Regions from separate parts of the Rhodococcus sp. B7740 genome, predicted to be linked through region 1. Evidence: predicted binding sites of a transcription regulator. Region 1 holds the regulator's gene; the other holds the start of a gene.

Region 1 (15,318 bases):
GAGCAGACGCTGCGCTCGCTCAACGAGTCGTTGCGCTCGGCGCAGGAGGCCGCCGCTGCCGACAACACCGACCGTGCCGCTCGCATCGCCGCGCTGGAGAAGGACATGCGGGTGGTGTCCGAACTGAATTCTCGGGCAGTATCTCTGGTCGAGGACGCTGCCGTATGAGCGTGGCGGCTCTCGCCCGGGCCCGCGACCTCATCTCTGCGGCACGATCGACGTACTCCGGTGATGCCGAAGCGTCCTGGATGCTCGACGAATGCCTCTACCGCCTGGACGAGCCGCTGCGGGTGGCCCTCGCGGGATCACTCAAGGCAGGTAAGTCGACGCTGCTGAATTCTCTCGTCGGGCAGGATATCGCCCCGACCGACGCCACCGAGTGCACGAAGGTCGTCACGTGGTACCGCAACGGCGTCACTCCCGCCGTCACGGCCTGGTACGACGGCGACCGAGCCGCGAACGTGCCGGTGCAACGGCGCGACGGGCGATTGACCTTCGACCTCGGGTCGTTGACGGCCGCACAGGTCGACCGACTCGACGTCGAATGGCCTGCAAGCGCTTTGGCACAGACGACGATCATCGACACCCCCGGTACCTCGTCTCTGTCGCGAGATGTGTCGGCACGCACGTTGGCAATGCTCACGCCCGAGAACTCGTCGTCGGGTGCGGACGCCGTCGTGTATCTGCTGCGCACTCTCAATGCGACCGACGTGTCGTTTCTCGGTCAGATCGGCGCGCACGTGGGCGGCGATTCGGGACCGCTCGGTGTGATCGGCGTCGTCTCGCGAGCCGACGAGGTGGGTTCGGGGCGGATGGACGCGATGATGTCGGCCAAGGAGGTCGCTGCGCGATTCGCGTCCGAACTCGAGGCCACCGGCCTGTGCCAGGCGGTGGTTCCGGTTGCAGGACTGCTCGCGCTCGGCGCGGAAACCCTGCGGCAGAACGAGTTCGCGGCCTTCGAGATGCTGGCGACGGTGCCCACCGAGGATCTGCAGTTGGCGATGCTCTCGGCCGACCGTTTCGTGCGCGCGGAGAGCACGCTCCCGGTCGATGCAGCGCTGCGGGCCAGCATCGTCGACCGGTTCGGGCTGTTCGGTATTCGGATGGCTGTGACGTTGATTCGGCTCGGGGTGCGCGATTCGCCGACGCTGGCTGCCGATCTGGTCGAGCGCAGTGGGCTCACCGAACTTCGGTCGGTGATCGACGTGCAGTTCGGTCAACGTGCCGACCAGCTGAAGTTGCATTCGGCTCTGGTTGCGCTGCAACGGATCCTGGAGTTCAGGCCGGAGTCTCACGCGCTTCGCACCGAGGCCGGCCGAATGCTCGCCGACGTGCACGGATTCGCCGAACTGCGTCTGCTCGGTCGATTGCGTTCCACCACGCCGAAACTGCCCGACGGCGGACTGCTCGAGCTGCAGCGCATCATCGGTGGCTTCGGTATCGCTGCCACCGAGCGTCTCGATCTGCCTCCCGATGCCGGACGAGCTCAGCAGCGCGACACCGCGCTGGCGGCCGTGCACAAGTGGCGCGCATTGTCCGAGCATCCACTGCTGGACCGGTTCACCTCGACCTCGTGCGCCACGGCGGCCCGCAGCGCCGAAGGGATACTTGCCTCACTGGCGTGAGGATGCTCGAGGGATGAGGGCGACGATCGTCGCGGCGGCAGCAGTACCCGCGACGACGAACGGCCCCCAATGCAGGACGCCACCGAGCAACGCGGGAGCGTCGGAGACGAACGTCGAGAACGTGATCGATGCACCGACGGTCAGGATTCCGACCGCGCCCATCAGGACCTTCGACGACGTCGCTGCATTGCGCAGTAGATTCAGTGCGACGAAACCGAGCAGCACGAGCACAGCCGCAGCGGCCCCGCTGGACAGCAGCGTGGCCGAGGCAGTGTTGCGGACGTCGGCCGCACTTGCTGTCGAATCTTGTTGCGCTACTGCATTTTCGACGCCGGAGAGCACAGGCTCCCAGTTCAGGGCGACCGCGGCGGCCAATGCGAGAATCAGTACCGCTGTCAGTGCCCACAGCGCATTCGCGACCTTCGGCAGTACCGAGGAAGTGGGCTCCTGCCGTGGCCGCAGCGGTTCGACGGCGACATCGGGCCGCGGTGGTTGCGGACGGGGAGGGCGGAGCCTCCGCGATGTCGGGTCGTTCTGTTCATCGGCCACGCGCAGGAGTCTATCCGTCGGCGGTGACGGGCCGCTGTCTCAGCGCAGCACCACCGGCACACCCTCGTACGGACGCAGGGTCATCGGGAAGCTGTTCAGCTCGTCAACGGTGGCGATCTCGTTGTCGTCGAAGACATCGACGGCGCAGGTACCGGGCACCAGGTGCTTGGACTGGATGGTGGCACTGATCTCCTCGGACGAGAAGTTGAGTACCGTCGCCTGGATGGTTCCCTGGCTGAGCTCGTGCACCATGACCAGCAGGCCCTTGTGCGAGACCGTCGGAATATCGATCTGCTGAGCGGTTGCGATTCCGAACCGCTTGCGCAACTCGATGATTCGCGCCAACTGGCGGGCGAACGACTGTGGGTCGGCCAGCTGCTCGGGGAGCGAGCCGTACAGGCTGCGCCCGCGGGGAATCCCCGACTCCGAGCGCACGGCTTCGGGGAAGTACCCCATCAGATCGTGTGCACCACGGTTGAGCCACCGAGTGTCACCTTCGCGGATGAGGTCGTCGACCTCCTCGGCGTCGATGGGCAGAATGCCGAGCAGATCCCAGCCCGACAGGGCGAACACGCCCGGCTGCAACGCGTTGTACATCGCCAACAGCAGGTGGGCCCGCTTGACGGTGTCGATGTCTCGCTCGTCCATGCGGTCCAGATCGCGGATGCCCAGCGATGCGGTGATCACGCTCGCTGTGGTGCAGGCGATTCCGTTGGTGGTGAACGTCCGGTTGTACGGTGCCCAACGTCCGGTGAGTCGATCGGTCAGTTCCCCGCGGATGCGATCGCCCAGATCGCTGCCCTTGACCGCCTCGCCGCCGTAGGTGAACTCGTCCTCGGCGTGCAGGGTGGCGAAGTGAATGAGCTCGAACGTCATCTCGTCGTGGTTCTGCAACGCGTGCACCAGAGACGCCGTGTCGACGCCGTGATCGCGGGCCAAAGTCATGGTGAGCCTGAGGAATTCGGTGTTCCCCATGACGAGGGCATGCTGATACGCCGGGCGGTTGATGAAGTCGTACGACAGATCGGCTCCGTTGGCACCCATGGCCTTGATGTCGTCGATGGTCAGGTTCAGCTCCTGGAAGGTGAACCCGCCCATCTTGCGCACCACGCTGGCGATCAGGTGGTTCGCTGCCTCGGACAGTGGATGGCCCTCGGACCAGCCCGGTCCCTCGGCTCGACGCTCCACACCGAGAAAACCGTTGGCGTCCAACCGCAATGCGCCTGCACCCAGATCGGCGATGGAATGGCATGCGTCGCCGATCACGAGTCGCATTCCGGCGAAGGAGGGATCGAGCCAGTTGATCGACGGCTGACCGGCCTTGAAGTAGTGCAGGTACACCCAGCGACGTTCGACGCCGTCGATACCGACGACGGGAGGTGTTGCGCTCCAGTTGGTTTCCTTCACGCCGAGCTCGTAGAAGATGACACGCTGCAGCTGACCGATGATGTATCCGGCGCGGGCGAGATTGGCCTCGGCCTCGGCGTCGATGTTCTGAGAATCGGCACCGGCCCGCACTCGCGGCAGCAGATGCCAGTCCTGCGGTTCGATCTCGACCATGTGGTAGATGCCGGGGTAGTCGGCCACGGCCATCTCGGCGAGTCTGAAGTCCGCGCCCTTGCCGGTATGGCCGGGAACGATGTCGTCGATCACGATGCCGTCGTACGCCGAGGCCACCACGCACAGGCGTCGGAACTCTTCTTCCGATCCGAATGCGGGGTCGATCTGCATGCCGATCCGGTCGAAGTGTCCGTCGACCGAGGGGGTCGGACGCCAACCGTGGATACCGCCTGCCACCTTCACCGGGCCGGTATGCACTGCGGTGACGCCGATTTCGGAGAACGCCTGCCACAGCTTCTCGTCGCCGAGAGTGCTCAGGAAACTCGTCTGTGGGGCGTTGATCACCGAGATGGGGTACGCGGTGAACCACACCGGTGCGCGCTCGACAGCGGCGCGCGGATCGGGGTCGGCATACGGGTTCTGCCACATGCTGCCCTTGCCCGAGAGTTGCTCGGCGATCAACTTGGCATCGCGCAGCATCGACTGTTCGGTGAGCCAGTCCACGTACTCGGGGTTCGACGCCACCGGTTCGCTGTCGGGAGTGGGGCTGTTGCTTCGGTTGGCGCGACGTACCGAGGGTCGAAGTGGTTTCGGCCGAGCCGGATAGAACTTCTCGTCGTAGGTGATCTCGCTCGGTTCGTGCTGCACTTCGGGATCCATGTGCCTCCGTAGCCTCGCTTTTCCTCAACCCTACGTAGGGCGCGGCCGATCCGCAGGGTTGTGGTTCCCCTGATCGGTGAGCGGTGAAACCTGGCTCGCCGACCGGTGAAACCTACGCCGAACTACACGGATGTGATTCGTCAGGGGCCCTTTCCTTCGATATGCGAACGTCATCGAATCGAGACCGCCTGGTGTGGAATGTCTGATTCGGATAGGCCATAGTGAGTCAGGTACCAACTGACCCATCTGTCACATCAGACTCATGAGTCACATCCCCCTCAGCTACAGGAGTTGTTCATGCGACGTCTTGCCCGCACATCGATCCTGGCCTCGACGGCCGCTCTGGCCGCCGCCATCGGTGCGGTCGCCCTCGCACCGGCAGCATCGGCCGAACCGGCACCCGAACCCGTCGGCCCGCTCGGCTCGGTGGTGCTCGAAAGCCCGGACCTGGTGGTGACCATGGCCGCCGTCTGCGACACCACGGTCGAGGACGCACCCGAGGGCGGTGTCGTCGCACTGCAGGTCAAGGTCGACAACGTCGGCGCGGACGACGCCTCGAACGTCAACGTCAACTACGGCGCACTGCCGGGCGTGCAGGGTCAGAACACCGAGGCGACCATCGAGGCAGGCGAAGCGGCCACGTACACCGTGCCCTCGGTCGATCGTGAATGGATCGCTCGTCCCGCCGGTGCCGCGGCATTCGCCAGTGCACTCGATGCGAACTTCCTCGACAACATCACCGGTGGCCTGCTCAGCCACAGTTGCATTCCCGCACCGGCCGAGGAGCCTGCCGAGTAACTCCTTCCGCAACAGCTTTCTCCCCGCTGCGCCGCGACGATCCTTGCTGATCGTCGCGGCGTACTGCTGTGGAGGGGCTTCGCCCCATGTGAGTAGAAGTTCGTGGCAGGCACCGAATTTCCATGCACATGCGGCGCAGCCGCTCCCTCGGGGAACAAATTCGTCACACCCTCCGTTGTGCAGGTCAGCAGCCTTGAGTGGATGAGGCTCAAGTTGGAAGTTGACGCGACAGAACGCGTTGTGCAAACTTGAGCGGAGTTCGCTCACCCAGGGACTGAATCCACGCAACAACAGGAGGAAACATTATGGCTCGTGCGGTCGGTATCGACCTCGGGACCACCAACTCGGTCGTGTCCGTCCTCGAGGGCGGCGAACCGGTTGTCGTCGCCAACTCCGAGGGATCACGCACCACCCCGTCGATCGTCGCTTTCGCCAAGAACGGTGAAGTGCTGGTCGGCCAGCCCGCGAAGAACCAGGCGGTCACCAACGTCGATCGCACGATTCGTTCCGTGAAGCGCCACGTCGGCACGGACTGGACCGTGGAGATCGACGGCAAGAAGTACACCCCTCAGGAGATCTCCGCGCGCACGCTGCAGAAGCTCAAGCGCGACGCCGAGGCCTACCTGGGTGAGGAAATCACCGACGCGGTCATCACCGTTCCCGCCTACTTCGAGGACGCACAGCGTCAGGCCACGAAGGAAGCCGGCCAGATCGCCGGTCTCAACGTCCTGCGCATCGTCAACGAGCCCACCGCGGCAGCTCTCGCATACGGCCTGGACAAGGGCGACAGCGAGCAGACCATCCTCGTGTTCGACCTCGGTGGCGGCACGTTCGACGTCTCGCTCCTGGAAATCGGCGACGGCGTCGTCGAGGTCCGTGCGACGTCCGGAGACAACCACCTCGGTGGCGACGACTGGGACGAGCGCATCGTGACCTGGCTCGTCGACAAGTTCAAGGCTCAGAACGGCATCGATCTGACCAAGGACAAGATGGCTCTGCAGCGTCTGCGTGAGGCCGCCGAGAAGGCGAAGATCGAACTGTCCTCCGGGCAGAGCACCTCGATCAACCTCCCGTACATCACGGTCGACGGCGACAAGAACCCGCTCTTCCTCGACGAGCAGCTCAGCCGCTCGGAGTTCCAGAAGATCACCTCCGACCTGCTCGACCGCACCCGTGCGCCGTTCCAGGCAGTGGTCAAGGACTCCGGCATCGCCGTCAAGGACATCGACCACGTCGTGCTCGTCGGTGGTTCGACGCGTATGCCCGCCGTCTCCGAGCTGGTCAAGGAACTCTCCGGTGGACGCGAGCCCAACAAGGGCGTCAACCCGGACGAGGTCGTGGCCGTCGGTGCTGCACTGCAGGCCGGTGTGCTCAAGGGTGAGGTCAAGGACGTTCTGCTCCTCGACGTCACGCCGCTGTCCCTCGGTATCGAAACCAAGGGTGGCGTCATGACCAAGCTCATCGAGCGCAACACCACCATCCCGACGAAGCGTTCCGAGACCTTCACCACCGCTGACGACAATCAGCCCTCGGTGCAGATCCAGGTCTTCCAGGGTGAGCGCGAGATCGCCTCGCACAACAAGCTCCTCGGCTCCTTCGAGCTGACCGAGCTGCCCCCGGCTCCTCGCGGCGTCCCGCAGATCGAGGTCACCTTCGACATCGACGCCAACGGCATCGTGCACGTCACGGCCAAGGACAAGGGCACCGGCAAGGAGAACACGATCAAGATCCAGGACGGCTCCGGCCTGTCCAAGGAAGAGATCGACCGCATGGTCGCCGACGCGGAAGCTCACGCAGACGAGGACAAGGCTCGTCGCGAAGAGGCCGAGGTCCGCAACCAGGCCGAGTCCCTCGTCCACCAGACGGAGAAGTTCGTCAAGGACAACGAGGACAAGGTCGACGCCGAGCTCAAGGGACGCGTCGAAACCGCCATCGCCGACGCCAAGACAGCTCTCGCGGGCAGCGACATCTCGGCAGTCAAGACCGCCGTGGAGAAGCTCTCGACCGAGTCGCAGGCTCTCGGCACCGCCATCTACGAGGCTCAGGCCAAGGAGCAGGGCGGCGCAGAGGGTGGCGCGCAGGCCGCTGACGACGGTGTCGTCGACGCAGAGGTTGTCGACGAGCCCGCCGACGACACGGACAAGAAGTGACGTCGGAGAACACCGAGCAAGAACCGGTCACTTTCGTGGACAAGCGAAAGATCGATCCCGAGACCGGTGAAGTACGGGAAGGTGACGCAGTTCCGGAGCCCCTGGTGGGCACCGGGGCTGCGCCCCAGCCCGACTCGGTGGACGAAGGGACCGTCGACGGTGACGTCGTGGAAGACCCGCGTGACACTCAGGTCGCAGAACTCACCGCAGATCTGCAGCGCGTCTCGGCCGAATACGCCAACTACCGGCGTCGCACCGACCGCGAGAAGCAGACCGGAGCGGAGAACGCCAAGGCGTCCGTCGTCTCGCAGCTCCTTCCGGTTCTCGACGACCTCGAGCGAGCTCGCCAGCACGGCGATCTCGAAACCGGACCGCTCAAGGCAGTGGCAGACAAGTTGGCAGGGGTGTTCTCGAACATCGGCCTGACCACCTTCGGAGCCGAAGGCGACGCCTTCGACCCGGCCATCCACGAGGCGGTCTCCCACGAGGGCGACGGCAGCAGTCCGGTCGTCGGGACGCTGATGCGTCCGGGCTACAAGCTCGGCGAGCGCGTCCTGCGGACCGCGATGGTCGGCGTCGTGGACAGTGCAGCGCAAGAATCGGATGCACCTGCGTCCGAAGAGCAGTAGACAGAAAACAGCGAGAGGAGGAAACGCCCGGTGAGCCAGCGGGAGTGGATCGAGAAGGACTTCTACAAGGAGCTGGGCGTTTCCTCCAGCGCGACTGCAGAAGAGATCAAGAAGGCGTACCGAAAGTTGGCCAGGGACAATCATCCCGACGCCAATCCCGGCAACGCCTCGGCCGAGAACAAGTTCAAGGCGGTCAGCGAGGCGCATGCCGTCCTCGCCGACCCGGCCAAGCGCAAGGAATACGACGAAGCACGACGACTGTTCGCCTCGGGCGGATTCGGTAGCCGCGGTGGCGGTGGATTCTCGCCCGGTGCAGGCGGATTCGGCGGTGGAGGCCAGACCTTCGACGTCGGCGACATCTTCGGTCAGGGCGGCGGCGACGGCGGAATCGGCGACCTGTTCGGCGGCCTGTTCAATCGCGGCGGCGCGCAGCAGCGCACGCAGAGCAACCGGCCCCGACGTGGCAGCGACGTCGAGACCGAGACCTCACTGCAGTTCCGTGAAGCGGCACAGGGCGTCACGGTCCCCTTGAAGCTGACCAGCCCGTCCTCGTGCACCACCTGCCACGGCAGCGGCGCGAAGCCCGGAACCAGCCCGCGGGTGTGCCCCCGATGCAACGGCCAAGGCGTCGTCAACAGAAACCAAGGCGCGTTCGGCTTCAGTGAGCCGTGCGACGACTGCCGCGGAAGCGGATCCATCATCGACGACCCGTGCGCCGACTGCCGCGGAACCGGAGTGCAGAACCGCACCCGGACCATCACCGTGCGCGTCCCGGCCGGCATCAGTGACGGCCAGAAGGTGCGACTCGCCGGTCAGGGCGAAGCAGGCCTGCGCGGCGCGCCGTCGGGCGACCTGTTCGTGACCGTACGGGTCAAGCCCGACAAGGTGTTCGGTCGCACGGGCGACGACCTGACGGTGACCGTTCCGGTGAGCTACGGCGAACTGGTGCTGGGTACCACGTTGTCGGTGCCCACTCTCGACGGTCGCGTGGGAGTGAAGGTTCCACCCGGCACCGTCGACGGCCGAGTGCTGCGCGTGCGCGGTCGCGGTGTGCCGAAGAAGTCCGGTACCGGCGATCTGATGGTGACCGTCAAAGTTGCCGTCCCGCAAAAACTGGACGATGCTGCCACCGACGCTCTGAAGACTTATCTGGAAGCCGAGAAGGCCAGCGGATTCGACCCGCGGGCCGGGTGGGCAGGTGTGTGATGTCGGTCCCTCCCGAGGGTGGATCCGCGAAAGCCGGCGGCGGTCAAGCTGATCCCGACGCCCAGGTCTTCGTGATCTCGGTGGCGGCACAGCTGGCCGGCATGCACGCGCAGACGCTGCGCACCTACGATCGACTCGGTTTGGTCACCCCCCACCGCACCACCGGCGGTGGGCGCCGCTACTCGCCGCGTGATGTCGCGCTGCTTCGTGAAGTACAGCGACTCTCGCAGGACGAAGGCGTCAACCTCGCCGGTATCAAGCGCATCATCGAGCTGACCAATCAGGTCGAGGCATTACAGGCTCGGGTTTCCGAGTTGGCTCAGGATTTGGCCAACGTGCACGCCAGTTATCGCCGCGACCTGGTGCCGATCCAGCGCAACGCCCTCGTGGTCTGGAAGCCACGCCACCAGCGTTAGGTTCGACGGTTTCGGCCCTGTCTGTTCGCAAACGCGCGCGCCTTTGTCAGGTGCGCGCAGTTTCGGCCCCGTCTGTTCGCAAACGCGCGCGCTTTTGTCGGGTGCGCGCATTTTTGCCGGTGATTTGGTCGCCATTTCGCGCGCGTTCAGCGAATGCGCGCGCGTTTGCGGTGGCGAGTGGTGCTGAGCGAGCGAACCTGGGCGGGGCTGGGCTGTGCGGGTCGGGCTCGGTTCACGGGGCTGCGTTATGGGTGTCTCGGGCGCACCTCCTCGCAAACGCGCGCGCCTTTGTCGGGTGCGCGCAGTTTCGTCGGTGATTCGGTCGACATTTCGCGCGCGTTCAGCGAATGCGCGCGCGTTTGCGACCCCAACGCGCGCCCGACCCCGACGCGCGACCCCGACCTCGACCCCGACGCGCGCCGACCCCGACCTCGACCCCGCCGCGCGCCCACCCCGACCTCGACCCCGCCGCGCGCCCACCCCGACCTCGATCCCGACGCGCCCGCCCAACGCGCGCGCGTTTGCTAGACACCCGGCGCCGACCCCTATTCTGGTCGGCATGCAGGCGTGGAGTTCGACGGTCGTTCAGTATCACCGTCTTCGGAACGATCTCGCCGTGATCAGACTCGAGGGCGACGCGGTGCCGTTTCGGGCGGGCCAGTCGGTGTCGGTCACGGTTCCTCAGAACACTGCTCTGACGCGGCGGTACTCACCTGCGTTGCCGCCTTCTCGAGACGGCAAGCTGGAATTCCATGTTCGAGCCGTGCCTGCCGGTTGGGTGAGCGGATCGATCGTCAACGAGACGCGGCCCGGTCATGTGTGGCAGATCAGCGATCCGCAGGGTGGTCTCCATGTCGACGATTCGGGGCGCGATGTGGTCATGATTGCGGGTGGGACCGGTCTCGCTCCGTTGCGGGCTATTCTGCTCGACCTCACACGTCGCGAGCAGCCGCCGAACGTGACGCTCTTCGTCGGCGGTAAGTCGCCTCGTGATCTGTATGCGGGCGACATGCTGTGGCTGATGGCGGCGGAGTTCCGGTGGTTGACGGTGGTACCCGTGGTCGATCAGTTGCACGAGCCGTGGGCGTCGGATCGATGGAACGACCGCATTCATGCCGAGATCGGTTCCAGCGCCTCATTTTTCGAGCCGGAGCATTGCTGGGAGGGCAGTGTGGCCGACGTCGTCGCGACGCAAGGGCCGTTCCCGGATCGCCAGATCCTGGTTTGCGGCTCACCGGGTATGGAAGCAGCGACCGTGCGCGCGCTCGTCGAGATCGGCACCCCACTCGACACCATCCGCCGCTCGAGCACTGTCCTCTGAACATCAGGGCAGCTGCAGAATCCGACGCAGATGCGCCAGGTCTTCGGCAGAGACTGTCGTGAATTCCGGCGGCGGGGCGTCGGCGATCGCTCGGGCCTTCTCGGCGAGGAGACGTCCGGTGTCGGTGAGCCCGATGATGCGGCGTCGGCGATCCTCGGGATCTTCGGTACGCAGAACCAGCTCGCGTTTCTCGAGTTCGCGGACGTTGAGCGAGATGTACGGCGCGTCGGAGGCGAGGATCTCGGCCAGCTCGGTGATCGTCCGATCGCCGGTGAGCAACTTGGTCAGCAGCTTGGCTCGCAGGAAACTCATCCCGGTGGCGTCGGCGACGGCTCGTCGGGTGTCGTGCTTCTCGAGCATCAGTGCGCGCATCTCGCGCCAGACGTGTGCTGCATCGCCGGTCATACGAGCACCGGTTGGTCGATTCGATCGGCGGTTGCGCGTGCCCATCGGCCGGTGGTGACCACTGCGAGCGCGGTGACGATCACGCCTGCGCCTGCGATGACGAACCAGGCAGGGACCGCGGCGGCGGTGAAGCCGTCGGAGATCTCGCCGACGATGCTCGCCGTGACGATGGATCCGACGACGGCCACGCCGAGCGATTGACCCACCTGCCTGCTCGTCGATGCGATGGCCGATGCCACTCCGGCCTGGCTGCGTGGCATTCCGGACACCGCGGTGTTGGTGATCGGGGCGTTGACCATGCCGAAGGATATTCCGAAGATCACGTACGCGACGGCCAGCCAAGCGAACGACGTCGTCGGAGTCAGTCGGGTGAGCATCAGTGCCGAGGCCACGAAGCCGACTCCGGCGACGAGCAGCGGAATGCGCGCTCCGAGGGTGCCGACGATGCGACCGGAGATCGGCGCGAAGATCAAGGTCATCAACGCCATGGGCAGGGTGTAGAGACCGGCGTGCAGTGGTGAGTATCCGCGCACGTCCTGCAGGTAGAGGGTGTTGAGGAACAGGAATCCGCCGAGGGATGCGAACGCGCACACGGCGATCACCGTCGCTCCGCTGAAGGGTGCGCTCCTGAAGAACTTCAGTTGGATGAGCGGTTCCTCGATCCGTGACTCGACCACCAGCAGTCCGACGAGAGAGCCGACGGCGACGGCACCGGTGAACACGATCAGCGGGGATCCCCAACCCTTCGCGGGACCTTCGATGATGGTGAACACGAGGGACGCGAGGAACGCGAAGATGAGGAACTGGCCTGCAGGGTCGAATTTGCGTGAGTGTTCGGCTTTGGATTCCGGGACGAACTTCAGTGTCATCGCCAGCGCGAAAATTCCGATCGGAACGTTGATCCAGAAGATCGACTGCCAACCGGCACCGGTGACGAGGACTCCGCCGAGGGCGGGACCGGCCGACATCGAGATGCCGACGACGGCACCCCACATGCCGATCGCTCCTGCGCGTTCTTTCGGATCGGTGAAGGTGTTGGTGATGATCGACATCGCGACGGGGTTCATCATCGAGCCACCGATTGCCTGGAGCATGCGGAAGGCGACGAGCCAGCCGAGCGACGGTGCGATGCTGCACAGCAAGGAGCCGAGGACGAACGTTCCGGTGCCGATCAGGAAGAAGCGCTTGCGGCCGTACTTGTCGGCCATCGAGCCGCCGAGCATCAACAGCGATGCCACGACCAGCGTGTATGCGTCGATGATCCACTGCAGACCCGAGACCGATGCGTTCAGATCCGCGCGCATCGACGGCAGCGCGACGTTGACGATCGTGTTGTCGGTGCTGACGAGGAACAGGCTCAGGCAGCAGATGCCGAGCACGAGATACCGGTGTCGTCGAGTCAACTCGGCCACGTTCACCTCCACGATAATGCTTGTATATCTACAACTATTACATGAGTACTCCTAAATTGTTCGACGAGCAAGTGAGATGCGGGCCAGGCAGGCCCGATAGGGTGTGTGTCACAGACTTGCTCGAACCCGATTGCTCGCTGAATGGAGAACAACAGTGGCTTCCGAGATCGCACCAGGCGACCTGGTTCAGGCGTCCGGGCATGCCGGCCCGTGGAAGGTGCTCGAGATCCGTCAGGGTCTGGCGTTGCTCGAGCATCACGACGGTCATCGGTTGTCGGTACGCACCACCACGGTCGAGGTGGTGCGCAAGGCGTCGAACAGTGAAGGTTCGACTCGGCAGGCCGAGACGGAGACCGACAGCCCCTCACTGTTCGACGAGAGCTGACCTACCGCCCTCTACCGTCGACTGCGTACTTCTGGCGCAGCGACTTCGAGATCTGCTTGTACTCACGCAGCTTCTCGCTGCGTGCGCGTGCATCGTGCCTGGAGGTGGCCCAGGCGTTCTCTCGCAACAGTTTTCGGTAGTTGCTTAACCTTCTCTCGGTGAGCTCGCCCGCGTCGACGGCGGCGAGTACCGCGCACCCGGGTTCGCGTTCGTGCGCGCAGTCAGCGAATCGACACGACGCGGCGAGTTCGTCGATGTCGGAGAAGGCGCTCGCCACAGCGTCTTCCGATCCTTGGACGCCCACCGAACGTAGTCCAGGCGTGTCGAGCAGCACCAGTTCTCTCTCCGGGATGGGCACCAATTCCCGATGCACCGTCGTGTGCCTGCCTTTGCCGTCGCCCTCGCGGGTCGCCCCGGTGGCGAGAACCGCACCGCCCAACAGAGCGTTGCCGAGTGTCGACTTGCCCGATCCCGACGGCCCGATCAGGGCGACCGTGCCGCGCAGATGTGCTGCCAGCGAATCGATTCCGCCGTCCGATACTGCACTGGTGCTGCACACGGTGACGCCCGGCGCGGCGGACGACAACACTTCTTCGGCGACGCTTCCGCTGTCGGTCTTGGTTATCGCGAGGACGGGAACAGCGCCGCTGCCCCAGGCAAGGGTGATGTAGCGCTCGACGCGACCGAGGTCGAGGGCGGTGTCCGACGCGACCGTGACGACGACGGTATCGACGTTGGCTGCGAGAACCTGTGTGTCGGATGTGGTTCCGGCGGAGGCGCGTTCGACGGCCGTGCGGCGGGGCAGGATGGCGATCAGCCGGAACGATTCTGCGTCGAGTGCCACCCAATCCCCGGTGCAGACGGCACCGCCCGTACATCGAGCGATTCCGTTCTCGGTGGCGGCGTCGAATCCGCCGCGGTCGACGCGAACTACGCGGGCGAGAACTGCGTCCTGAGAATGCTTTTCGAACTCATCGAGCCAGTGCCGATCGAGGCCGTAGTGAAGTAGAGAGGACATGCGAGGGTTCCTTCGGAGAGGAGTGACGTGGGCTCGGGTGTGCGCTCGTCCAGGTGGCCACGATGCCCACCTCCTCACTGTTGGAATACACAAAAAGAAGCCGTCGACGGCAAAGTTACAGCCGTCGACGGTTCGAAGGAAAGCGAATTTATCGGGTGAGGTTGGTGCCCTCCGCCGGCGCTGCGAGCGCGGTCAGGAAGGAGCGGGCCCAGCGATCGACGTCGTGGGCGAGAACCTGCCTGCGCATGGCGCGCATGTGACGCTTGCCCGACTCCGGGTCCTGCTCGAGGGCTCCGATGATCGCGTCCTTCACGCTGTCGAGGTCGTGCGGGTTGCACAGGTATGCCTGTCGCAATTCGGCTGCGGCACCGGTGAATTCACTGAGCACCAGTGCGCCACCGAGATCGCTGCGGCAGGCCACGTACTCCTTGGCGACCAGGTTCATGCCGTCGCGCAGTGGAGTGACCAGCATGACGTCGGCGGCGACGAAGTAGGCCAGCAGGTCGTCGCGGGGGATGGGACGGTGCAGGTAGTGGACCACGGGGTGGCCCACCTGGCCGTACTCGCCGTTGATGCGGCCCACCTGCTGCTCGATCTCACCGCGCATGGCGACGTAGCTCTCGACGCGCTCACGGCTGGGCGTCGCCAACTGCACGATGACGTTCTCGGCCGGATCGACGCGGCCCTCTTCGAGCAGTTCGCGGAACGCGTTGAGCCGAACGTCGATTCCCTTGGTGTAGTCGAGGCGATCGACGCCGAGCATGATGCGCTTGGGGTTGCCCAGGTCCTTGCGCAGTTGCTTGGCCCGATCACGGACGGCCTTGGAGCGAGACTTGGTGTCGAGGTCACCGGAATCGATGGAGATCGGAAACGCGCCGACTCGCACGGTCCGGAAGCCGACCTGCACGACGCCCAACTTCGACCGCACTCCGACGGTTCCGCGGGACGTGGTTCCCCCGGCGAGGCGTCGGGCAAGGTAGAGGAAGTTCTGAGCACCGCCGGACAGGTGGAACCCGATGAGGTCGGCACCGAGCAGTCCTTCGACGATCTCGGTGCGCCACGGCATCTGCATGAACAGCTCGATCGGCGGGAACGGGATGTGCAGAAAGAACCCGATGGTCAGGTCGGGGCGCAGCATCCGCAGCATCTTCGGGACGAGCTGGAGCTGGTAGTCCTGAATCCAG
Region 2 (15,318 bases), 1.6 Mb from region 1:
GTGGCTCGCCGACACCGGTGACAACGACAGCGACCGCGACAGCGTCACGCTGATCGGTGTCGATGTTCGGTCCGATCGGCGGACCTCCGTCTCTCTGCGCTACCCGGACGGCGCACACGACGTCGAGGCGTTCGCTCTGACGCCCAGCGGGCAACCGGTGTTGATCACCAAGGTCTCGGGCGGTGCGTCCGCCACGATATACAGCAGCGCCGAATCCGTCACCACCTCTCCGCAATTGATCGATCTTGCTCGCAATGGAACGGTGTCGGCGACGGCACCGGACGGATCGAGCAGGCCGATCACCGGGGCGGCCGTCGATGCCGATGCCACTGTGGGGGCACTGCGAACGAAGAAGGATCTGCTCGTCTTCGATATCGCCGACGGCGATGTGGCCGCGGCATTCTCGGGCGCTCCCACCGGTGTTGTCGAGGGCCCCGATCAACCACAGGGCGAGGCCGTCGCCTTCACCGACGCGGGTGAACTGCTGCTCGCGTCCGAGGCCGACGGAGCTGCCGAACTGCCCGCCGTAGTGCTCGCTCCGTTCCACCGTTCGTAGGAAGAAGGAACTCTCATGAGTCTGTTCGACAAATTTCGACCCAAGGCCGCACTGGAGAAGCAGGGTGCGTCGCCGGAGGACCTGACCACCGAGCCCACCGGTTACCAGCAGACCGCCAGCAAGCTGCACTCGTTCAACCGGTACGAGATCAAGTACTTCGTCGCCGAGGCAGACGTCGCGCAGGTCCGTGAAGAGCTGACGGCGCGGATGGACACCGATCCGTTCTCGCCGAAGGGCGGTTACCCGGTCACCTCGCTGTACTACGACACCACCGACCTGCGGTTCTACTGGGAGAAGATCGAGGGCCTGAAGTTCCGACGCAAGGTGCGGGTGCGCCTGTACGGGGCACCGTCGGAGTGCACGGACGACACACCGGTGCAGATCGAGATCAAGCAGCGCGTCAACAGGGTCACGCAGAAGCGTCGAATCTCGTTGCCCTACGACGTTTCTCAGCGGTGGTTGAACGGACGTGAGGAGATCGACTGCGACCCGAGTCAACGCCCGTTCGTCAACGAGGTCAGTACGTTGATCGCCAATCTCGACCTGCGTCCGATGGTGACGACCGGCTATCTACGCGAGGCGTACGTCGGACGCGAGGCCGATCTGGGGCTTCGGGTCACCATCGATCACAAGGTGCACGGACGCGACCGCGACTTCCGCTTCGACTCCGGCGCCGAGAATCGGTTCATCATTCCGCCCAAGCTCGCCATCCTGGAGATCAAGGCCAACGAGCGGGTTCCGTACTGGGTGACCGATATGACGGCTCGCATGAACATGTCCGTCATTCGCGTCTCGAAGTACTGCCAGTCCATCGAGGCATTCGGAATGGCACCCCGATCACGCGCCGGTGCACCCGAACTCGTGCTTCCCGCCGATTCCGACCATCGCGTGCCGTCGGATCTACTCGAGCCATACGCCGGCGCTCGCCGGTAGCCGACTCACCTCTAGGAGCCGCACGATGTTCGCACGCTTCAAGCCCAAGTCCGTTCTGTTCTACGACCTGTTCAACTCCTCGGCTCAACTGCTGGCCACCGGAGCCAAGACGTTGACCGAACTGCTCGAATCCGCACCGGAGATCGATGCTGTTGCACGGCGCATGGTCGATCTCGAGCACGAAGCAGACAGCATCACTCACGACCTGTTCCGCACCCTGAATTCGAGTTTCATCACCCCGTTCGATCGCACCGACATCTACGTCCTGGGTTCGAGTCTCGACGACGTGATGGACCACATGGAAGCGGCGACTCATCTGCTCTCGCTCTACCGGATCGACCGACTCACCCCGCACATGCACGACATGATCGACATCCTCGACCGGTCGGCGAAAGTCACTGCGGAAGCCATGCCGAGGCTGGCGTCGATGAAGGATCTCGAGCGCTACTGGATCGAGATCAACGAGCTCGAGAACCGGGCCGACCATGCCTATCGGACATTCCTTGCGGATCTGTTCGATGGCCGTTTCGACGCGTTGACCGTGATGAAACTCAAGGGAGTGGGCGACGAACTCGAAGATGCCGCAGACGCTTTCGAAAAAGTCGCGCACGTCATCGAATCCATCGTGTTGAAAGAGACGTGAGTGCGCGGTGGTAGCACTCGTTCTTGTCATCACTCTGGCGATGGCGTTCACCTTCACCAACGGCTTTCACGATTCGGCCAATGCCATCGCGACGTCCGTGTCCACGCGTGCACTCACACTGCGTTCGGCTCTGCTCATGGCCGCGGTGGGAAACCTGCTCGGCTCCTTCTTCGGTGCGAAGGTAGCCTCGACGGTCGGCGAGGGAATCATCGCCCTCGATGTCGGATCCGACGCATTGCTCGTGGTCGGGTGCGCCCTGGTCGGTGCCATCGCCTGGAATCTGATCACGTGGTGGTTCGGGTTGCCGTCCTCGTCCTCGCACGCATTGGTCGGCGGCATGGTGGGAGCTGCACTCGCAGGCGGAATGACAGTGCTGTGGGGAGGCGTCGCGACCAAGGTGATCCTGCCGATGATCGTTTCTCCTGCAGTCGGTTTCGCGCTCGGAAGTGCCGCGATGGTGGCCATTCTGTGGATGTTCCGCCGCTCGTCTCCCAGTGCCACCAGCCGCGGATTCCGGCGAGCTCAGACATGCTCGGCCGCAGCCATGGCCTTCGGGCACGGTATGCAGGATGCGGCCAAGACGATGGGCATCGTGGTTCTGGCACTGGTGGTGTCGGGTCATCAGGCCGATTACACGATTCCTCTGTGGTGCTATTTCCTCACCGCGACGGTGCTGGCGGTCGGAACAGCGACCGGAGGAATGCGGATCATGCGCACCCTCGGCCGCAAGATCATCGAACTCGACCCACCCCAGGGCTTCGCGGCCGAGGCGACCGCATCCGCGGTTCTCTACGTGGCCTCGATCGGACTGGGAGCGCCGGTATCGACGACGCATGTCATTTCGTCGGCGATCATGGGCGTCGGGGCGACCAAGCGCACGACGGCCGTGCGTTGGGGAACGGCGGGAAACATGCTCGCGGCGTGGGTCACCACGCTGCCCGCGGCGGCAGCTGTCGCCGCGCTGACCTACGTGGTTGCCGGGGTGGTCCTGTGAAGTCGCGAGCAGGTCGGACAGCGGTGAGTGCTGCACTGTGTGTGGTGGCGTTGACCGCCGGCTGCAGCTACGAGCTGACGTCCTCCGGCGCAGGGAGCGATGTGTCGCGTGATGTTCAGGAGGCGCGGGACGGATTTCTCGAGACCCCGGGAATGGCCGCACTGTTCGACGACCTCTACGGGCAGGGCATCGGAACGACCGTCAACGAGGTGTTCGCGCTCGGTATCTACATCCCCGGCTTCTGCGAGACCCGCGCCCAACAGGGACTCACGGAGGAGGAAGCCGTCGCAGAGGTGACCGATTCTCTGGGAGCAACCTACGAGAAGGGGACCGGCGAACCCTGGGCCGAGCCGATAGTGCAGGCCGCGGAGGAGCACGTCTGCCGCTGAGTCGGGTGCGGTGTCGGTGGGCCGTGCGAGCATGGACTCGTGGAGTCCAGCGGCCGACCCGTGGCGAGCATCATGCACGCCGATCTGGACTCCTTCTATGCCTCGGTGGAGCAGCGTGACGACCCGCGGTTGCGCGGCAGGCCGGTGATCGTCGGCGGGGGAGTGGTGCTCGCCGCCAGCTACGAGGCCAAGGCCTTCGGGGTACGCACGGCGATGAGCGGTGGGCAGGCCCGCGCCGTGTGCCCGCAGGCGATCGTCGTCCCGCCACGCATGGACGCCTATTCGCAGGCGAGCAAGGACGTGTTCGACGTCTTCCACGACACCACCCCGCTGGTGGAGGGCATCTCCATCGACGAGGCATTTCTCGACGTCGGCGGCTTGCAGAAGATTGCGGGCAGTGCGACCGAGATCGGTCGGCAACTGCGCCGGGACGTCGCCGAGCAGGTCGGGCTGCCCATCACCGTCGGGATCGCCACCACCAAGTTTCTGGCCAAGGTGGCCAGTGCCTTCGCCAAGCCCGACGGCCTTCTTCTCGTGCCGCCCGGCGGCGAACTCGAGTTCCTGCATCCGCTGAACATCGAAAGGCTCTGGGGCGTAGGCAAAGTGACCGCCGAGAAGCTGCACGTCCTCGACATCAGGACCGTCGGGGATATCGCAGCCTACGGCGAGCGGTCGTTGGCATCGGTGCTCGGCAAGGGAGCGGGCGCCCATCTGTACGCGCTCGCCATGGGCCGGGATCCGCGACGCGTCCAACCCGGGAAGTCACGCAGTTCCATCGGCGCGCAGCGGGCACTCGGACGCGGCAGGCACGACGCGGCCGAGGTGGAGGCCTCGTTGATCGGGCTCGTCGATCGCGTCACGCACCGTATGCGCGCAGCACAGCGTACCGGTCGAACGGTCATGTTGCGCTTGCGGTTTGCCGACTTCACTCGCGCTACCAGATCGCACACGCTCGATCGCGCCACCGCCGACACCCGAGACATCCTGGACGCCGCGCTCGAACTGCTCCGTGATGCCGCACCGCTGATCGCCGAGAAGGGCATCACCCTCGTCGGTGTCACCGTCTCGAGTATCGACAAGGGTGGAGCCGAACAGCTCGAGTTGCAGTTCGACGCACCGCAGGTGCGGACGCCGCCGGAGGCATCGGCTCTCGACCGTGCGCTCGACGGGGTGCACAAGAAGTTCGGATCGACATCGCTCACTCGTGGGGTGCTTCTCGGCCGCGATCCGGGAATCTCGGTTCCGCTGTTGCCCGACTGACTAGAGCCGAGTCGACGGTTGCACCCGAAAGCCCGTGGGCATCATGGTCAGTCGCTCCACGACCTCAAGCCGGTACGACGGGTCGGCGTGCAGATCGAAACGCTGGAGAATGGTTCCGAGTACCAGGACCGCCTCGTGAATGGCGAATTGCCTTCCGATGCAGGCACGTTCACCGGTACCGAAGGGCTTGTAGACATGAGCCGGTCTGGCCCTGATGCGGTCGGGTAGAAAGTTGTCCGGGTCGAACTCGCCGGGACGCTCGCCCCACACCGGATCGCGATGCAGGGCCGTCACCAGCACGATCGCCCAGTCCCCGGCCGCCATTCGGTAGCCGTCACCGACGGTGGTCTCGGCCCGTGCTCCTCGGCCGAACGCGGGAACCGTCGGCCACAGGCGCAACGATTCGTCGAGGACTCGGCGGACGTACCGTAGCTTGGGGACCTGCCCGAACTCGGGCTTGCCCGCACCCCAGACCTCGTCGACCTCGGCGCGAGCCCGTTCGAAGACCTCCGGATGTGTCGCCAGGTAGTACAGCGCGAACGACAGCGCACCGGAGGTGGTCTCGTGCCCGGCGATCAAGAACGTCAAAATCTGGTACCCGATGTTGGCTTCGCTCAACGCATTCGGATTGTCGACGTCGCGTGCCGCGTTCATCATGATCTGCAGCAGATCGTCGAAGTTCTCGGTGGACCGGCGTCGAGTTCGGACGACGTCTGCGAGGACATCGGCCAAATACTGTTTGTTCTGCGCGTACGCGCGATCCGATCGGGCGAACAAGGGTTTGGCGAACGCGGGAACCCTGAGCATCGCCCGCCGCTGGTTGTAGGTCAGTGCGCCGACCATCGCGGAGACGAACGGATGCGGCTCGGTTCGCGCGAACGAGCCGAAGCTGTAACTGAACCCGGTACGACCGATCGTCTCGAGCGTCAGCTTCGTCATGTCCGAGGACACGTCGGTCGTCGCCCCGGTGCGTGCGCAACCTTCCCAGTGCCGAACCAGATCGTCGGCGACGTCGACCATGATCTCGTGATAGCCGCGCATGGCACCGGCGGTGAACGCCGGACGCAACAGATCGTGGGCGCGTTGCCAATTCGGTTCGTGGTTGTAGGCGGTGAACAGACCGTCGGCTCCGATGTCGCGCAGATTCTCGACGCCGGGAGGGAGAAACTTCTCGAACCGCTTCTCGTCGCACAGTTCGCCCACCACATCGGCACCCGAGGCGAACACGAACCGTCGACCGAGGATGCTCCGCTCGAACATGGTGCCCAGGCGGCCGGCCATGGCGGTCGAGTCCTGAACCGGTGTGCGCGGGTTGATTCCGAGAATGTCGCCGAGCACGGGGACTCGGTACGGGGGATGCGGCAGAGGGCCGTTTCGTACCGCGAACTCAGTCGACATCGCCACTCCATCGTTTCGAGACAAGCCTGTTGAACCGGTGTCCAATAGTGACCGTACTCACTGTTGAACTCGTGTCAAGTAAAGTTCGAGGCCCATGACCACACCCCGTAAGCGGATGACGCCGACGCAACGGCGTGCGCAGCTACTCGAGATCGGCTCGGCGCTGTTCGCCGAGCGGCCCTACGAGGACGTGTGGATCGAGGAGGTCGCCGATCTCGCAGGCGTCTCCCGCGGGTTGATGTACCACTACTTCCCGTCCAAGCGTGAATTCTTCGTCGAGGTCGTGCGCACCGAATCCGAGCGAAACCTCGACCTCACCGCACCGGACACCTCCCTTCCGGTCCTCGAGCAGATCGCCGCCGGTCTCGACGCGTACATCTCCTACACCGACGAGCACGCGCACGGCGTCCGCGCCGTCAACCGCGGGTCTCTGCTGGGAGACCGACGGATCGACGACATCCTCAGGCGCGAGTTCGAGATCCAGCAGGAGCGGATCCTGGCTGCTCTGCCCGAAGGATTTCGCGACGACGAGATTGTCCGCACCGCACTGCGCGGGTGGGTGGCCTTCGTGCGAGCGGTGTGCCTGGACTGGGTGGAGCGCAGAACTCTGAGCCGAGAACAGGTTCGTGCGGTGTGTCTACGTGCCGTGGCAGGTCTTCTCGAGGTGTGAGCTGCGGGGTTATCGTCGATGCATGTGCCGAAACATCACCACCCTGCGAGGGCTGGAACCACACGCAACCGACGAGGAGATCGAAGCGGCCGCGCGTCAGTACGTCCGCAAGATCAGTGGTGTGCAGAAGACCTCGGACGCCACCCGTGACGCCTTCGAGGTTGCCGTCGCCGAGGTGACGGCGACGACGCACCGGCTCCTCGACGCGCTCCCGGAGCGGCGTCAGCCACCGCCGACGGTGCCGCCACTGAGGCGTCCCGAAGTGCAGGCGCGAATTGCGGCCGCGGGAGTGCAGCCTGCGGAACGACCCGTATCGGCCTCGAAAGCCGGATCCTAGACGGTGCTGTCCGGCGGCACCGCTGGAAGTCCTTCGCTCACGCGCAGCTTCTCGGCCATCGAGCTGAGCAGGTTCTGAGATTCCTCGGACAGGTCGAATGCCCTGGCGGACAGGCGACGTAGGCCGTATCCCTGCAGCTGGGTGAGCAGTTCGAGGTCGTGATCGACCTTGGCCGCATAGATGTTGTCGAAGAAGTAGTCGGCCTTGACCTTGAAGAACGCGGCGAGTGCCGCCACGGTGTCGGCGGACGGATTGACGCGCTGCCCCGACCGCAGTTGCGAGATGTACGGCTTGGAGATCTGGTGCCCGCGCAGGGCGAGTGCGTCGGCGACCTCGGCATTGGTGTGAGGCTTGCGTCCGGGCGGGTGGATCGTGGCGAACAGATGGTTCAGACGTGCGGCGAAATCAGCGGACATCGGGGATGTGTGTGCCTTCCTGATACAGCCGCTGCCCACCCGGGCAGATCGGTCCGCCACGGACCGAACCGGCTCATAGTAGCCGCTGTCGTGATCCCGTCGAATCATGGCTGACCTGCAGAAATCCCTCCCAGAATCGGACTGATCGGTTTCATGAGGTGGCTGACGTGCGGGGCCGAGTCCGCGCGGCCGGGTACCCGGGGAAACGGGATCGAACGAATGCTTTTCCGCAGAATCGGGCGCGTGATCGGAGCCTCGGTGGCAGACTGTCTTGCCAGGCGGAGGGGGTGGAGATGACCGGTCGTCAACGACGAACGTTCGATTCACGAGACGGTGACGCGGAGGTGGTCGAGCCTCTGCTTCGAGCAGTGCTGTCCTACGCACCGCGGGACGAATCGCCCATGCCGCACCCGTCCGAGGGAATCATGCTCCGCGCCGAGGACGGATCCGGATTCGTTCGGCTCGAACTCGCCATCGCAGACGATCTCGGCGCAGGCATCCCGGGTCCGTTCGGATCCAGGTTCTACGAATGTGGATCATTCGAAGTGATTGTCCCGCAACGAGATCCCTGGGACGGTGCACTGCTGATGATCCACCTGCTCGACACCCGAGCGCCCCACCGCTTCGAGTTCGTCACGTCCATGCCGCCTCGGTGGAGCCTGCGGCTCGAGCACGACGGCTCGGTGTCGGTACTCGACGATTCCGGTGATGCGGTGATCTTCATCGGCCGCCCATGGGCTTTCGACTCGGATCTGCATCCGGTTCGCGTGCACTACACCATCGAGAACGACCTTCTGGTGCAGAACGTCCTGGCCGACGCGGACGCGGGCTATCCCATTCTGATCGACCCCGATCCCGACGCGATCATCACCGGAGACGGCAGGCTCATCACCGAGACCTGGACTCCTCGCCTGGTGGCGGGCGGAATCGTCGAGGATCTGCCGCCGAAGTCTTTGTCGAGCTGAAACCCGAGCAGCGCAACGTGATTCAGAACGGATCGTGCTGAATGTGCTTCATCGGTGTGCCGACCTTGCGGAGGGCGTAGATCGTCGTCCGAACCATCGACGGCGACCCACAGATCTGAATCTGCCGATCGGCCCACGAGCCGAACTGGGTCACCACCTTGCCCACCGCGCCGTGCAGACGGTGGTGCATTCCCCACGGCAGTTCGCGAGGTGTGCCCGAGTACCACCACGGATTCTCGAGCTCCTCGGTCACCGGAACGACCGTCAGCCACGGATTGGACAGCGACAGCTGCCACAGCGTGTCCAGATCGTAGAGATCGCACGGATACGTCCCGCTGACGAACAGATGCACCCGCGGATTGTTGCTGCGCTGCGCCATCTCCATGACCTGCGCGCGCAGCGGAGCCAGGCCGGTACCTCCCGCGATCATCAGCACGTCCTCGCGGATCGCGCGATCGACGTGCATCCCGCCCAGTGGCGGGCTGATGGACCAGCGATCACCGACCGCGGTCTCGGTGACCATCGCCGGCGACACCCAGCCGCCGGATACGCGTCGGACGTGGAACTCGATCTCGCCGTACGGATTGCTGGGGATGGCCGGGGACAGATACCGCCACAGCTTGGGCCGCTGCGGAATCTGCACACTGACGTACTGCCCGGGGAAGTACGGAATTTCGCCCTCGGTCTTGAGCCGCACGACCGCGAGGTCGTCGAGAAGCCGATGATGTTCGACGACGGTGGCACTCCAGAACGGCGGCAGTTCGTCGTTGTCGGCGGCTTCGGCCATCGCATCGCTCACGACGGTGAGTGCGTCGTTCCAGGCCGTCTCGACCTCGTCGGTCCACACCTCGTTGCCGGCGAACGTGCGGAACGCGCTGATCAGGGCCGAGCTGCCCGCACGGAAGTGCGCGCCCGAGATTCCGTGCTTGCGGTGGTCCCGGCCGAGTTGCTCGAGGAACGGTTCGACGCGGTCGGGGTCGTCGAGATGCTCGAAGACGTACCCGAGGGCCATGACGAAGTGTTCACGCAACGCATCCATCGACGCGGGGAACAGGGCGCGGAAGTGGGGGTGCTCGGCGAACAGGTGGCCGTAGAAGGACCGAGACAGCCGCGCCGGTCCGTCCTGGGCGGCCACGACGGACTTGAATCCGGTGCGAACCAGGGAGATCGTGCGTGCGTCGAGCATCGATCTACCTCCACCCCACCGATTGCCCCACCGGTCACTGCCGTCGACCGTCTCCAAAGTAGACCGATCGAGGGTATCGCGCACGGTACGGAATGTGCAGAGTCGCGCACGAAGAAAATCAGGGTTGAGCGGAACAGACTCAACTTGTCTATGGTTGTACCCAGCGACAGTCACGAAACCCGATCCGAGAAAGAAGGTGACCGGTGGACAGTTTCACTCCCACCACGAAGTCGCAGGCAGCGCTTTCTGCTGCCCTGCAGGCCGCATCCGCGGCCGGTAACCCGGACATTCGTCCGGCACATTTGTTGGTGGCGTTGCTCGATCAGACCGACGGCATCGCCACACCCTTGTTGAAGGCCGTCGGCGTCGACCCTGCAACGGTGCGTCGAGAAGCGCAGAACCTCGTCGATCGCATGCCCTCGGCATCCGGCTCGACCACAACTCCGCAACTCGGCCGTGAAACCCTCGCCGCGATCACCGCAGCGCAGCACCTGGCCACCGAACTCGACGACGAGTTCGTCTCCACCGAGCACCTCATGGTGGGCCTGGCGACCGGCAACGACGACGTAGCCAAGCTTCTGAGCGGCCACGGAGCCGGACCCAACGAATTGCGCGACGCCTTCCAGGCCGTTCGTGGCAGCGCTCGGGTCACCAGTGCAGATCCCGAGAACACCTATCAGGCGTTGGAGAAGTACAGCACCGACCTGACCGCGCTGGCCCGCGAAGGCAAGCTCGATCCCGTCATCGGGCGCGATACCGAGATCAGGCGCGTCGTGCAGGTCCTGTCGCGACGCACCAAGAACAACCCGGTGCTCATCGGCGAGCCCGGCGTCGGCAAGACGGCCATCGTCGAGGGACTCGCCCAACGGGTCGTGGCAGGCGATGTTCCGGAGAGCCTGCGCGGCAAGACCGTCGTCTCCCTCGACCTCGGTTCCATGGTCGCGGGGGCGAAGTTCCGCGGTGAGTTCGAGGAGCGGCTCAAGGCCGTGCTCGACGACATCAAGAACTCCGCGGGCCAGGTCATCACATTCATCGACGAGCTGCACACCATCGTCGGTGCCGGCGCGACCGGCGAGTCCGCGATGGACGCGGGCAACATGATCAAGCCGATGCTGGCCCGCGGCGAACTGCGTCTGGTCGGTGCGACGACCCTTGAGGAGTACCGCAAGTACATCGAGAAGGACGCTGCCCTCGAACGACGCTTCCAACAGGTCTACGTCGGAGAGCCCTCGGTCGAGGACACCGTCGGAATCCTGCGCGGACTCAAGGAACGCTACGAGGTGCACCACGGCGTCCGGATCACGGACTCCGCCCTGGTCGCTGCGGCAACGCTCAGTGATCGGTACATCACCGCCCGCTTCCTGCCGGACAAGGCCATCGACCTCGTCGACGAGGCCGCGTCGCGGCTGCGCATGGAGATCGACTCGCGCCCCGTCGAGATCGACGAGGTGGAGCGGGCCGTCCGTCGCCTCGAAATCGAGGAGATGGCCCTGGCGAAGGAGACCGACGACGCGTCGAAGGCTCGCCTCGACAAGCTCCGCCAGGAACTGGCCGATCTGCAGGAGAAGCTCGCCGGGCTCAGCACCCGCTGGCAGAACGAGAAGAACGCCATCGACTCGGTGCGAGTCCTGAAGGAGGAGCTCGAGAACCTGCGCGGGGAGTCCGACCGCGCCGAACGCGACGGCGATCTGGGCAAGGCCGCCGAGCTGCGTTACGGACGCATCCCGACGCTCGAGAAGGAGCTCGCCGCCAAGACCGAGGACTCTCCTGCTCAGGGCGAGGTGATGCTCAAGGAGGAAGTGGGACCGGACGACGTCGCCGACGTCGTCGCGGCCTGGACCGGAATCCCGGCCGGCCGGATGCTCGAAGGCGAGACCGCCAAGCTGCTCCGCATGGAGGACGAACTCGGCAAGCGAGTCGTCGGACAGAAGGACGCCGTACAAGCGGTGTCCGACGCGGTCCGGCGCTCCCGTGCCGGGGTGGCCGATCCCAACCGTCCGACGGGATCGTTCCTGTTCCTCGGCCCCACCGGCGTCGGCAAGACCGAGCTGGCGAAGGCGTTGGCGGAGTTCCTGTTCGACGACGAACGGGCGATGGTGCGCATCGACATGAGTGAGTACAGCGAGAAGCATGCCGTCGCTCGGCTCGTCGGTGCACCTCCGGGTTACGTGGGCTACGAGGCCGGCGGACAGTTGACCGAAGCCGTGCGCAGGCGGCCGTACACGGTGGTGCTCTTCGACGAGGTCGAGAAGGCACACCCCGACGTGTTCGACATCCTGCTCGCAGTGCTCGACGAGGGTCGTCTCACCGACGGCCAGGGCCGGACCGTCGACTTCCGCAACACGATCCTGATCCTCACCTCCAACCTCGGTGCCGGCGGTACCAAGGAGCAGGTGATGGACGCGGTGCGGCGTTCGTTCAAGCCCGAGTTCGTCAACCGACTCGACGACGTGGTGGTGTTCGACGCGTTGTCCGAGGATCAGCTCGAGTCGATCGTCGACATCCAGCTCGGCTTCCTGGCCAAGCGTCTGTCGGCTCGTCGCCTGACGCTCGAGGTGTCGTCGCCGGCGAAGATGTGGCTCGCGGTGCGCGGTTACGACCCGCTGTACGGTGCGCGTCCGCTGCGTCGACTGATCCAGCAGGCCATCGGGGATCAACTGGCGAAGTTGCTCCTCGCCGGTGAGGTCCACGACGGCGATGTGGTGTCGGTCAACGTCAGCCCGGATGGCGAGCACCTGATCCTGGGCTAGCCGGGGTCGCCTGTCCGAACAGGCCCGCACGAGCGCTGCTCGTGCGGGCCTGTTTCGTGCTTCGACCGGGGTGCAGCGGGTGGGTACGCTCGTGGAATGACGAATCCGGACGACCCGCGGTCACCTCGAGAACGCGATCAGGACGCGGCGCGCCAGGCGGAGTCGTCCGAGCCGACCCAGGACGACGGTCGGCCGTACTCCGGAACCCAGCAAAACCCCGACGGCGCTCACCCGACCGAGGCATATCCGACGCAGGCGTATCAAAACCCGGGCTACGAGAACCCGGGCTACGAGAACCCGGGCTACGAGAACCCGGGCTACGAGAACGCGGCCTACCAGAATCCGGCCCAGCCGAATCCGGACCCGCAGGCGTTTCCGTCGGGGTATCAGCCGACGCAGGCGTTTCCGCCGTACGACCCCGAGCAGCAGGCTGCGGCGAATCAGGCCTACGGCCAGACCCAGCAGTACGGTCAGGCCCCGGGTTACGGCCAGGCCCCGGGGTACAACACTGCTCAGTACGGGCAACCCCAGCAGTACGGGCAGGCTCCGGGCTACGACACTGCGCAGTACGGCCACACTGCGCAGTACGGCCACACTCAGCAGTTCGGACAGCCGCCGGAGTACGGTGCCCCGCCTCCCACCGAAGGACCGAACGACGCCGATTCCGGCAGCAAGGGGCCCCGACCGTGGGTTCTGGCGCTCATCGGACTCGTCGTTCTCGCCATCGTCGTGGTGTTCGGCATTTCCTTCCTGAGCGGGGGATCGGACGAGCCCGAGACCACGGCGACTGCGCCGTCGACCTCGATCCGGCCGCCCACCTCGACTGCGCCCACGACCACGCCGCAGCCCACCGAATCGGGCACGGCCACCACACCCGAGCTGATCCCGGGGGGAATTCCCGAGATTCTCGGCCAGCTCGGCTCGTCGGTGGGAACGATCACCGCCAACGACGGCTCGACTCTCACGCTCGACGGTCTCGACGGCGCCCCGGTCACGGTGCAGACCACACCCCAGACCCAGATAATCTCGTTGTCCGGTAGCGATCTGGCGTCGCTGACCGTCGGTGCATTCGTCGTGGTGCAGGGCGAGGCCGTCGAGGACGGAACGATTCGCGCGAACGTCATCATCGAAACGCCGAGTCTGGGTGGTTAGGCAACCCGCGTCGCAGTAGGGACGGTTCACAGGCCCCGGCGGTGGTGGGCGGCGAAGGTGTCGATGTCGATTAAGGTGGTTCGCGATGACGGCAATGTGGTTCGGCCTTGCGGCAATTGCACTGATGGGTGCAGTGGCCCTGCTCTACATCGACAGGTCCAAGCGAGATCGGTCCGGACGTGTACGGCAGATGTGGGCCAAGGCTCAGGGGTACGAGTATCGACCGCACGATCGAGAACTGGTCACGCGGTTCTCGCGCGCTGCCCTGTCCAAGCCGGAGTTCGACGTGGCTCTCGGAGTGGTGACCGGCGTTCGACGCGGTGAGGAGTTCGTTCTCTTCGACGTCGAGGAGACAGGCACGATCGTGGCCGTGCAACGCTCGGTCGGTTCGGATGTCGACATCGATCTTCGGCCGCGCTCGACGCCACCGCCGCGCGACGAGGACATGGAACTGCTCGGTTCCATCGGTCCACGCGTGGTGTTCGCAACCGACGTCGACATCGCTCGGCGTGTCTGCGACCAGCGGATGGCAGCGTTCACCGAGTCCATCCCGGAGAATCTGCAGCTGCTGTGGAGCGAGAAGGACTGGACGCTCGGGTCACTGCCGCTCGGCAGTGTCGGTCGCGATTGGGATGCCGCGATCGACGCGGTCGCGAGACTGTCGGGCATGTTGCACGTGCTGCCGCCGGTTCGCGGAAGCGCGGTCTACGGCGCTCGCCCCAATGATGATCGGAGTGATCCCGGTAGGCCGTCGGTGCACGAGGCACCCACGCAGCAAGCACCCGTGGCACACAATCCTCGGCCTCGCGTGGCCGAACCCCGTATTCAGGCGGTTCGACGCCCGGAGCCGCCCGTCGCCGAGCCCAGAACCCCTGCACCCAACACGCCTGAGCCGAGGGTTCGGCCTCCTCGCGCCGCCGAGCCCCGTGTCCAGGAACCGCGTGTCCAGGAACCCCGTGTTCAGGAACCTCGTGTTCAGGAACCGCGTCCGCAGGAGCCGGGGCGCAGGCCGCGTCCGCCGAGGCCCGATGCTGCCGGTCCGCAGGCCGCAAGTAGGGCCAATCCGTCGCGTCCGGTGCCGCGTCCGCCCGTCTCGCGGCCGATTCCGTTCGACTCGGACCGCCGACGCAATCAGCCGTGATCGAAGTTCGGGCGTGTTTACGGGCGCAGACGCGCTTACGCGGCTAAATTCGTACCTCGTGACGGTTTCTTCGGGTGTTGTCGTGGCAGTCCTGGTCCTCATTGTTGTGGTCGGTTACGTGGTGGTCGCGGTGCGTCGACTCGGTCGATACAGCGATCAGACGGAGCAGAGTCTGCGGCTGGTCGATGTCGAGCTCGATCGGCGTCACGAGCAGTTGGGCCCGTTCCTCGCCGCCGCGGAGGCCACCGGGCTGTCCGCCGATCTGCTGCGTCAGCTCGGCGGTGCACGTTCGTGGTCCAAGGCCGTGCGCGATCGCAGCCTGGGTCTGCAGGCGCAGGCCGCCGCCGAGAACGCCCTGTCCGCCGCGTTTCACGCCGTGCTCGCCGATGCCGATGCGCGTCGGAACGCGTTGGGCAATTGGTCGTTTCAAGGCCCGGCCGGTGAACTGAACGTCACCGAGCGCCGTATCGCAGGCGCGGTGCGGGTGTACAACGACAACGCGTATCGGTTGTCGCAGGCGATCGGCAC

Evidence for each region. Region 1 encodes HspR, which represses chaperone genes until heat shock. Its sites were predicted from a motif close to ANNTGAGTNNNNNNNACTCANNT; they were not measured.
Region 2: the regulator HspR is predicted to act here: its motif matches at 9,870-9,892, upstream of clpB (ATP-dependent chaperone ClpB).

What each region holds. Positions count from the first base shown of each region.
Region 1 covers NZ_CP010797.1:2,938,366-2,953,683, reverse strand. Annotated here, with positions in the region: gene NY08_RS13595 (dynamin family protein) at 1-168, shown strand, start outside; gene NY08_RS13590 (dynamin family protein) at 165-1,625, shown strand; gene NY08_RS25190 (hypothetical protein) at 1,614-2,174, opposite strand; gene treS (maltose alpha-D-glucosyltransferase) at 2,214-4,394, opposite strand; gene NY08_RS13575 (hypothetical protein) at 4,692-5,192, shown strand; gene dnaK (molecular chaperone DnaK) at 5,498-7,342, shown strand; gene grpE (nucleotide exchange factor GrpE) at 7,339-7,971, shown strand; gene dnaJ (molecular chaperone DnaJ) at 8,002-9,177, shown strand; gene NY08_RS13555 (heat shock protein transcriptional repressor HspR) at 9,177-9,593, shown strand; gene NY08_RS13550 (FAD-binding oxidoreductase) at 10,153-10,914, shown strand; gene NY08_RS13545 (MarR family winged helix-turn-helix transcriptional regulator) at 10,918-11,319, opposite strand; gene NY08_RS13540 (MFS transporter) at 11,316-12,731, opposite strand; gene NY08_RS13535 (hypothetical protein) at 12,886-13,116, shown strand; gene rsgA (ribosome small subunit-dependent GTPase A) at 13,118-14,134, opposite strand; gene NY08_RS13525 (alpha,alpha-trehalose-phosphate synthase (UDP-forming)) at 14,283-15,318, opposite strand, start outside.
Region 2 covers NZ_CP010797.1:4,569,628-4,584,945, forward strand. Annotated here, with positions in the region: gene NY08_RS21270 (hypothetical protein) at 1-556, shown strand, start outside; gene NY08_RS21275 (polyphosphate polymerase domain-containing protein) at 572-1,489, shown strand; gene NY08_RS21280 (DUF47 domain-containing protein) at 1,515-2,132, shown strand; gene NY08_RS21285 (inorganic phosphate transporter) at 2,140-3,126, shown strand; gene NY08_RS21290 (hypothetical protein) at 3,150-3,515, shown strand; gene dinB (DNA polymerase IV) at 3,588-4,775, shown strand; gene NY08_RS21300 (cytochrome P450) at 4,776-6,173, opposite strand; gene NY08_RS21305 (TetR/AcrR family transcriptional regulator) at 6,268-6,843, shown strand; gene NY08_RS21310 (DUF2277 domain-containing protein) at 6,866-7,180, shown strand; gene NY08_RS21315 (helix-turn-helix domain-containing protein) at 7,177-7,596, opposite strand; gene NY08_RS21320 (hypothetical protein) at 7,890-8,561, shown strand; gene NY08_RS21325 (globin domain-containing protein) at 8,584-9,747, opposite strand; gene clpB (ATP-dependent chaperone ClpB) at 9,951-12,497, shown strand; gene NY08_RS25315 (DUF5666 domain-containing protein) at 12,594-13,649, shown strand; gene NY08_RS21340 (hypothetical protein) at 13,735-14,790, shown strand; gene NY08_RS21345 (LemA family protein) at 14,849-15,318, shown strand, end outside.